DNA from 2 places in the Candidatus Corynebacterium faecigallinarum genome. Region 2 is predicted to be linked to the other one. Evidence: predicted binding sites of a transcription regulator. Region 2 holds the regulator's gene; the other holds the start of a gene.

Region 1 (4,423 bases), on a different contig from region 2:
CGACACCGTGTTCCGAACACCCTCCGGGGAGTTGCAGACCGAGCCGGTGGAGGGCAGCGGGGAGGCCAACAAGTTCAGGCGTGTCTACAACACCCTGCTGGTCACCGGCCCGAACGGTACGGAGCACTACCACAAGATCCACACCTTCGACGCCTTCGGTTACCGGGAGTCCGACACGGTCAAACCCGGCACCCGGCGGGTCACCTACGACGTCGGCGGGGTCACCATCGGCCTGGCGACCTGCTACGACATTCGTTTCCCGGGGCACTTCTACGCCCTGGCGGAAGCGGGCGCCACGGTGATGGTCGTGCCGACGGCCTGGACCGACGGCCCCGGCAAGCTCGACCAGTGGCGCACCCTCACCGCCGCCCGTGCCCTGGACACCACCAGCTTCGTCGTTGCCGCGGGCCAGGCGCGCCCAGGGTCACCGGAGCGCTACGGCCAGAACGACGGGCCGACCGGCATCGGCCATTCGGCGATCATCAGTCCCGGTGGTGCCCGGCTCGCCGAGACCGGTTATGTGGCGCAGACCCTCGTCGTCGACATCGACCCGAACCATGTCGAGAAGGTGCGCAAGGGGCTGCCGGTGCTGAAAGGCCACCGCAGGGACCTGAAGCTGGGCAAGCGCGGAGAGTAGAACGTCCTACACCGCACTCAGGTGACCACCCGCGGCGTCCCCGGGAGGTCGGCGAGTGCCGCGGTGTCCGTACCGGCCACCAGAATGGTGTCGTAGGACGCTCCGGCGTTCAACGCCGCGTCCGCCACCGCGTCGGTGGCGGTGCCGACCGAGAACGTGAACCAGTCGAAGCCCCGGTCGAATCCCTCCAGGCCCACCTGTTCGTGCAGGTCCTCCGGGTTCTCGGCGGACCAGTACAGGTGCACCTGCGGACGGTTCTGTCGGGAGGACAGGTCCAGCACCAGCGCGCGAAGGGCGGCGAGTCCGTCGTCCACGGCGACCATCAGGACCTGCCGGGCATCCTCCGGAACCTCCAGCGAGCCGGTCGGGTTCGCCACCACCCAGGTGTCCCCGGCGGCGACCACCGGCGTGTCCCCGGCGGGGTGGCTCAGGTGGAATTCCAGGTAGCCGTCCGGATTCGGGGGAATTGCGGAGGCCAGCTTCCGCCAGGAGTCGGGGGAGTGGGCCGAACGCACCTCCAGGTACTGCCCGGGCCAGCCGGTGTTCGCCTTGGGGCGGGTGAGATCGGCGGCCAGCCGGACCACTGTCACCCGTCGGGTGCGCTGTTCGACCTCGAGCACGGTGGCCGGCAGTGTCGCCGGGACGCCGGCCTCCTCGTCCTCCACGGCGCCCAGGGCGGCGATGCGTACCGCATGGTCGACGACCTGGAGTAACTCGGTGACGCCCTCCGGGATGCCCAGTTCCTCGGCATGACGGTAGGTCAGGTCGGTGCCGGGGTCGGGGCAGCCGAAGACCTCGGTGATCGCGGCGGTCGCAGCCTCACCGATGGCGGCGTAATGGCCGGTGCCGATGCCGTACTTGCGTAGGTCACGACCGAGGTCGGCGAGGACTTCCGTCTGGGGGTCGGCGAAGGTGCCGTCGCGGTTGATGCCGGTGGAGGCGAAGAGTGCGGCGCGGCGCACGAGCGTCAGGTCGACGTGCGCCGGGGTGGTCGGTGCTCCGGTGCCGGACGGCTCGTCGACCGGATCTGCCGCCGGGGCGATGTCGGCATAGTGCAGACGGCCTCGGTCGAGGATGGTGTCTAGGTGCTCCCGCGCCGCCGCCAGGGTCGCGCCCAGCGCGGAGTCTGGTGTGCTCATGGACACTATTGTGTCACGTCGGAAGGAATGTGTTGCACATCACAGCGGTGGTGCAGTATTGAGTGGAACAGACTCAACCTTTGGGGCGTTGAGAGGAACAGAACCACAGAAGTTGATACCATTGCACTCAACGCCAGATTCTTGAGAGGAAAGGCAGTCGCATGAGCGGTTTCACGCCCACCACCCGTACCCAGGAAGCCATGCAGGCGGCACTGCAGTCCGCCACCGCGAACGGCAACCCCGACATCCGCCCGGCCCACCTCCTGGTCGCTATCCTCGACCAGGAGGATTCCATCGCCCGCCCGGTCCTGCAGGCCGCAGGCGTGGAACCGCAGAGCGTCCTGTCCGACGCCCGCGACCTCGTCGCCGGCTATCCCACCGTGTCAGGGTCCGGCATGGCCAACCCGAACTTCAACCGGGACGCGCTCAATGCCCTGACCGCGGCCCAGGAGCTCGCCACCGAGCTCGGCGACTCCTACGTCTCCACCGAGGTGCTGCTCGCCGGCATCGCCAAGGGTGACTCCGACGCAGCCAAGGCACTGCACACCCGCGGCGGGACCTATGAGGCCATCCGGGGTGCCTTCGAATCCGTGCGCGGCAACCGCAAGGTCACCACCGAGGAGCCGGAGGGCCAGTTCCAGGCGCTGGAGAAGTACTCCACCGACCTCACCGCCCGCGCCCGCGAGGGCAAGATCGATCCTGTTATCGGCCGTGACCAGGAGATCCGTCGCGTGGTCCAGGTGCTGTCCCGTCGCACCAAGAACAACCCGGTGCTCATCGGCGAGCCCGGCGTCGGCAAGACCGCCATCGTCGAAGGTCTGGCCCGCCGCATCGTCGCCGGCGACGTTCCGGAGTCCCTGCGCGGTAAGAAGCTCATCTCCCTCGACCTGGGTTCCATGGTCGCCGGCGCGAAGTACCGCGGCGAGTTCGAGGAACGCCTCAAGGCCGTCCTCGACGAGATCAAGGAGGCCGAGGGCGAGATCGTCACCTTCATCGACGAGCTGCACACCATCGTCGGCGCCGGTGCCACCGGTGAGTCCGCGATGGACGCCGGCAACATGATCAAGCCGCTGCTCGCCCGCGGTGAACTGCGCCTGGTCGGTGCCACCACCCTGGACGAGTACCGCAAGTACATCGAGAAGGACGCCGCCCTGGAGCGCCGTTTCCAACAGGTCTACGTCGGTGAGCCGACGGTGGAGGACACCGTGGGAATCCTGCGTGGCCTCAAGGAGCGCTACGAGGTGCACCACGGTGTGCGCATCCAGGACTCTGCGCTGGTCAGTGCGTCCTCCCTCTCGGACCGCTACATCACCAGCCGTTTCCTGCCGGACAAGGCCATCGACCTGGTCGACGAGGCGGCGTCCCGCCTTCGCATGGAGATCGACTCGCGTCCCGAGGAGATCGACGACGCCGAGCGGATCGTCCGACGCCTCGAGATCGAGGAGATGGCGCTGAGTCAGGAGACCGACGAGGCCTCCAAGGACCGCCTGGTCAAGCTGCGTGCCGAGCTCGAGGACGAGCGCGAGAAGCTGTCCGGTCTCACCGCCCGGTGGGAGAACGAGCGCGGCTCCATCGACCGCCTGCGTTCGCTGAAGGAGGAGCTCGACAACCTGCGCACCGAGTCGGAGATCGCCGAGCGCGAGGGCGACTACGCCAAGGTCGCCGAACTGCGCTACGGCCGGATCCCCGACCTGGAGAAGCAGGTCGGCGAGGCCGAGACCGCCGCGGCGAAGGCCGAGGAGGACCGGATGCTCACCGAGGAGGTCACCCCGGACACCATCGCCGAGGTCGTCTCCGCATGGACCGGTGTGCCCGCCGGCAAGATGCTGGAGGGTGAGACCGAGAAGCTGCTGGCCATGGAGAAGGTCCTCGGTGGCCGGGTCGTCGGCCAGCACGAGGCCGTCGAGGCGGTGTCGGACGCTGTCCGCCGCTCGCGTGCCGGTGTCGCCGACCCGGACCGTCCGACCGGCTCGTTCATGTTCCTCGGGCCCACCGGTGTGGGTAAGACGGAGCTGGCGAAGTCGCTGGCGGAGTTCCTCTTCGACGACGACCACGCCATGGTGCGCATCGACATGTCCGAGTACGGCGAGAAGCACTCCGTAGCCCGCCTGGTCGGTGCACCTCCCGGATACGTCGGCTACGACGCCGGTGGTCAGCTGACCGAGGCCGTGCGACGCCGCCCGTACACCGTGGTGCTCTTCGACGAGGTCGAGAAGGCCCACCCTGATGTCTTCGACGTGCTGCTGCAGGTCCTGGACGAGGGTCGTCTCACCGACGGGCAGGGTAGGACGGTGGACTTCCGTAACACCATCCTGATCCTCACTTCGAACCTGGGTGCCGGTGGCAGCAACGAGCAGGTCATGGCGGCTGTGAAGGCCGCGTTCAAGCCGGAGTTCATTAACCGCCTGGACGACGTCGTCATCTTCGACGCCCTGTCCGCCGAGCAGCTGACCCACATCGTGGAGATCCAGGTCGCGCAGCTCGCCGAGCGGCTGGCTGCCCGACGCCTGGACCTGCAGGTCACCGAGGACGCGAAGCGTTGGCTGGCCGAGCGTGGCTACGAGCCGGCCTACGGTGCCCGTCCGCTGCGTCGCCTGATCCAGAAGGCGATCGGCGATGCGCTGGCCAAGATGCTGCTGGCCGGCGA
Region 2 (4,423 bases):
GGCGGCGATGTATCCGTCGGGACGCCAGACGGTGTCGAACCCTTCGTCGTGGAGGGCCTGCATGGCTTCCTCGCGCAGCAGATCGGCGCGCTCGGCGGTGAGGTGGGGGAACATCTGGTCCGGGCCGTCAGTGTCGACGACGCTGCGAGAATGCAGGTCGTCCTGCTGAATCTGCTGTGTCGCACGTCGTCTGCGTCGGCCTCGGAAGAACATGGACTCACATCCTAACAGCCGGGAATGTGGGGTGCCGGGTGTGCGTTGAGGGAGGTAGACCTTAGCGTGATAGACTCAAGTTTCACGCTGTACCGCGAGAACATCGATACAACGAAGACGTACCAGACAGAGAGGACGACGGTGGCTCAGAAGGAGTGGATCGACAAGGACTACTACGCTGACCTCGGCGTGTCATCCACGGCCGATGCCGACGAGATCAAGAAGGCGTACCGGAAGATCGCCCGGGACAACCACCCCGACGCGCACCCCGGGGACACTGTCGCTGAGAACCGCTTCAAGACTGCCTCCGAGGCCTACTCCGTGCTCGGTGACAAGGACAAGCGCAGCGAGTACGACGAGCTGAAGCAGATGGTCGCCAGCGGTGGTCTGGGTGGCTACGGCGGCTTCAGTGGCTTCGGTACCGGCGGCGGTGCCGGTGCCGGTGGCGCCGGTGGCTTCGGCGGGGCGGGGACGTCCGAGGGCTTCGACCTGGGTGATTTGTTCAACCGGTCAGGACGCTCCGGCGGTGGCGGTTTCGGCGATGTCTTCGGCGACATGTTCGGAGGCGGGGCAGGTCGAGACAGCGCCCGCTCCACCCGCACCCGCCGCACCCGCGGTGCGGACGTCGAGACCGATATCACCCTGGAGTTCCGCGAGGCGACCAAGGGTGTCACCGTCCCGATCCGGCTCACCAGCCCGGCTGCCTGCACCACCTGTCACGGTTCCGGTGCCACCCCGGGGACCTCCGCACCGAAGTGCGGCACGTGCTCCGGCTCCGGCATGGTCTCGGAGAACCGTGGGGCGTTCGGATTCTCACGGCCCTGCGCTGACTGCAACGGCACCGGCACCCGCATCGAGGACCCCTGTGACGACTGCGCCGGCACCGGTCGGGTGACGCGTACCCGCACGATCACCGTCCGGGTGCCCGCCGGTGTCGTCGACGGGCAGAAGGTGCGGCTGGCCGGCCAGGGCGAGGCCGGGGAGCGGGGACGTCCCGCTGGAGATCTGTTCGTCACCGTCCACGTGAAGCCGGACGACCTGTTCACCCGCAGTGGTGACGACCTGAAGATGACCGTCCCGGTGAGTTTCACCGAACTCGCACTCGGCGGGACGGTCACCGTCCCGACGCTGGACACGAAGGTGCGGGTGAAGATCCCGGCCGGCACCGCCGACGGCACCACCCTGCGGGTGCGGGGCCGGGGCGTGACCAAGCGCAACGGCAACTCCGGTGACCTGCTGGTCACCGTGAAGGTCGCGGTGCCGAAGAAGCTGGACGAGGGCGCGGCCAGTGCCCTGCGCCACTATGCCGAGGAAGAGAAGCGGGCCGGGTTCGACCCCCGTGCGGACTGGTCCGGGAACTGATGAGGTGATCGAGGATGGCGGAGCAGAAAGGCAGCAACGGCAACGGTCGTCCTGACCGGGGCGAGCGCGAGGTGTTCGTGATCTCCGTCGCCGCCGAGATCACCGGCATGCACGCACAGACGTTGCGCACCTACGACCGGATGGGCCTGGTCTCCCCGGAGCGTACCCGCGGTGGTGGACGCCGCTACTCCCAGGGCGACATCGAACAGCTTCAGGAGATCCAGCGGCTGAGTCACGATGAGGGTGTGAACCTCGCCGGGATCAAGGCGATCATCGACCTGCAGAACCGGGTCCGCGACCTGGAGGATGAGGCGGCCGCCCTGCGTCGTCGCCTGGCCGCGGCCGAGCGGCGTGCGGAGGGGGACGGTGCCGGTGGTGCTGGTACCGCTGGCGGACGCCGGCGCGGCGAGATCGTGCACGTGCCGCGCTCCACCGCGGTGGTGCTGTGGGAGCAGCGGCGCCGTGGGCAGGACGGGCGTGGACAGGACAGGCCGAGCCAGGGACGGCGTGACCAGGAGCGTCCCGACAAATAGTCTCCCGGGGTGCCGTTACAGCGACCCACAGCTGTTCGGCGCGGCAACCCCGTTGAACCGGTCGACGATCCAGCTGAACGCCGTCCCGGCCTGGGAGAACATCGGCACGGCGTGGTTCGCCGCGGTCTTCGGTGCGATCTCCGGCATCGGGTCGGTGATGAACTGCACCGGCGCGTGTGCGCCGTCCGACCCTCCGAGAGCGCAGTAGGACGCCGCCATCTCACGGGACTGGTCGTAGGGGATCGTGTCATCGTGGGCGGCGTTGAGGACCAACATCGGTGCGTTGAGTGCCCGGGTGCCTAGCCGGTAGTGGGAGTTGGTCAGCACATCACGCAGGCGGGGATCGGACTCGGCGATCCCGGAGAACGACCGGCCGTCCTTGGTCAGGGTACGGGTGTCGGTGTTCTCCCAGTTCTCCACCGAGTTGCCGATGCATTCGTCGGCGGTGGCGGCCATGAACTCGTGGCCTTTCTCGTTGAAGTACTCGTCCTGCAGATCGGCGAGTTCCGGGTGGCGGGCGAGTGCGCCGTTGAGCGCGTAGCCGGCGACTCCGGCAATCATGTGGTTGTCCACCGCCTTGACGACTTCGAGCAGGTCGGCGGGCGGGGCACCGGCGAAGGTGCCCTTCACATTGAGCTCTGGGGCGTAGGTAGCAGCATGGTCGGCCGCCCCGGCCGCAGCTCCACCACCCTGGGAGTAGCCGTAGAAGCCGATCGGCGAGTCGGCCGCCGCACCGACGAACTCCACGCCGGCACGCGCGGCGTCCGGTACGGCCTGGCCTTCCTCGGTGTGGTTGACGTAAGTGTGCTGACCAGGGGTTCCCAGGTCGATCAGGTCGGCGGCGATGACCCGGATGCCCATGGCGGACGCCGCGGCATAGAACGGGTACTCGTAGTTGAAGTTCATCGGCTGGCTGGAGTCGTCGGTAATCGCGCCGAGCAGGTTGTCCGCCCTCGAGGGGGCGCAGTCGTCGCCACTGCCGCGGGTGCCGGGCGCGAAGACGATGGTGGGGGTCGGACCGTTGCCCTGCCACCGTCCCGCCGGTTCGATGACGGTGGCGCTGGTGGCGACGGGCACACCGTCCTGCGTGGTGGAGGTGTAGAGGATCTTGTCGGCGCGGGCGGCAACGTCCAACGGGTGGGATGCCCGCTGGTCGCGGATCAGTGAGCCGGGGGCGTCCGGGATCGTCGCCGGCGGGGTGTAGAAGGGGTCGGACGCCGGCTCGGCGATGCTCGGGTCGGCGGCGATGAGGGACGGTGGGACGCCCGGGGCAGCAGCAGCGGCGGGTACGGTCACGGCCCTGGGCGTGGTGAAGGGTGCGGCCAGTCGGCGGCGAGGAGAAGTCATGGATAGAACTGCAGATGTTATTTTGTCACACGAATGTTCTTTCGGTACTTTCGGCTCTTTCAATGCTTCTCCTGGCCCGCCGTTCTCGGATCAGCGCCGGCACGATCAGCAGTGACAGTGCGCCACCGACGATGGCCAACACCTGGAAACTCGTCGCGGTCATCATCACGCTGGAGCCCAGACCGGCGACTGCGCCGGACAATGCCACACCGACGTCGATGGTGCCCTGGGCCTGCGGGCGGTTCTCCGGCACCGTGGCATCGACGACCATCGCCGTGCCGGAGACCAGCCCGAGGTTCCAGCCCAGTCCGAGCAGTATCAGTGCGATGACCAGCAGGGTCAGGTTGTCGCCAGGGGCGAGTGCGGCCAGTGCCCCGGTGGTCAACAGGGTGACTCCGCCGGCGAGGGCGACAGGGATGCGTCCGACCGTGTCGACGATGCGTCCGGTGACCAGCGACGGCAACCACATCGCACCGACGTGCAGTCCGATGACCAGGCCGACCGCGCCCATGCCGTGGCCGTGGGCGGCCATGTGGACCGGGGTCATGGTCATGATCGCGACCATGATGATCTGGGTGAGGATCATGACCGTGGCACCGAGCCAGGCGCCGGCACCGACCGGTGGGATGGCGGCTGTGCCGTGGTGCGGTACCGCGTCTTCAGTGCTTGTGCTCTCGGCCGGTGTCACAGTCCCCGACAGCTGCCGGGCCAACAGGTAAGGGTCCGGACGCAGTAGTGCGAACAGCACCGCACCGGCGCTGAGGTAGGCGGCGGCGGCGAGGATGAACGGCCCGGCGAGCGTGGGGATGCCCAGGGCGTCCGCCACCTGTCCCATCGGCTCGATGAGGTTCGGTCCGGCCACCGCGCCGATGGTGGTGGCGACCATCGCCATCGAGGTGCCGTGGCCGCGCTTGTCCGCAGGTGCCAGGTCCGCGCCGGCGTAGCGGGCCTGCGGGTTCGTCGCCGTG

The links. The regulator HspR, encoded in region 2, represses chaperone genes until heat shock. The targets are predictions, from matches to a motif close to ANNTGAGTNNNNNNNACTCANNT.
Region 1: a site for HspR is predicted at 1,833-1,855, ahead of clpB (ATP-dependent chaperone ClpB). Genes of this name have one in related genera too.

The regions. Positions count from the first base shown of each region.
Region 1 covers NZ_JBQQOC010000020.1:37,677-42,099, reverse strand. Annotated here, with positions in the region: gene ACTXPP_RS10750 (carbon-nitrogen hydrolase family protein) at 1-637, shown strand, start outside; gene ACTXPP_RS10745 (ferredoxin reductase domain-containing protein) at 655-1,776, opposite strand; gene clpB (ATP-dependent chaperone ClpB) at 1,938-4,423, shown strand, end outside.
Region 2 covers NZ_JBQQOC010000024.1:30,470-34,892, forward strand. Annotated here, with positions in the region: gene ACTXPP_RS11600 (hypothetical protein) at 1-213, opposite strand, end outside; gene dnaJ (molecular chaperone DnaJ) at 355-1,575, shown strand; gene ACTXPP_RS11610 (heat shock protein transcriptional repressor HspR) at 1,590-2,108, shown strand; gene ACTXPP_RS11615 (lipase family protein) at 2,124-3,455, opposite strand; gene ACTXPP_RS11620 (MFS transporter) at 3,481-4,423, opposite strand, start outside.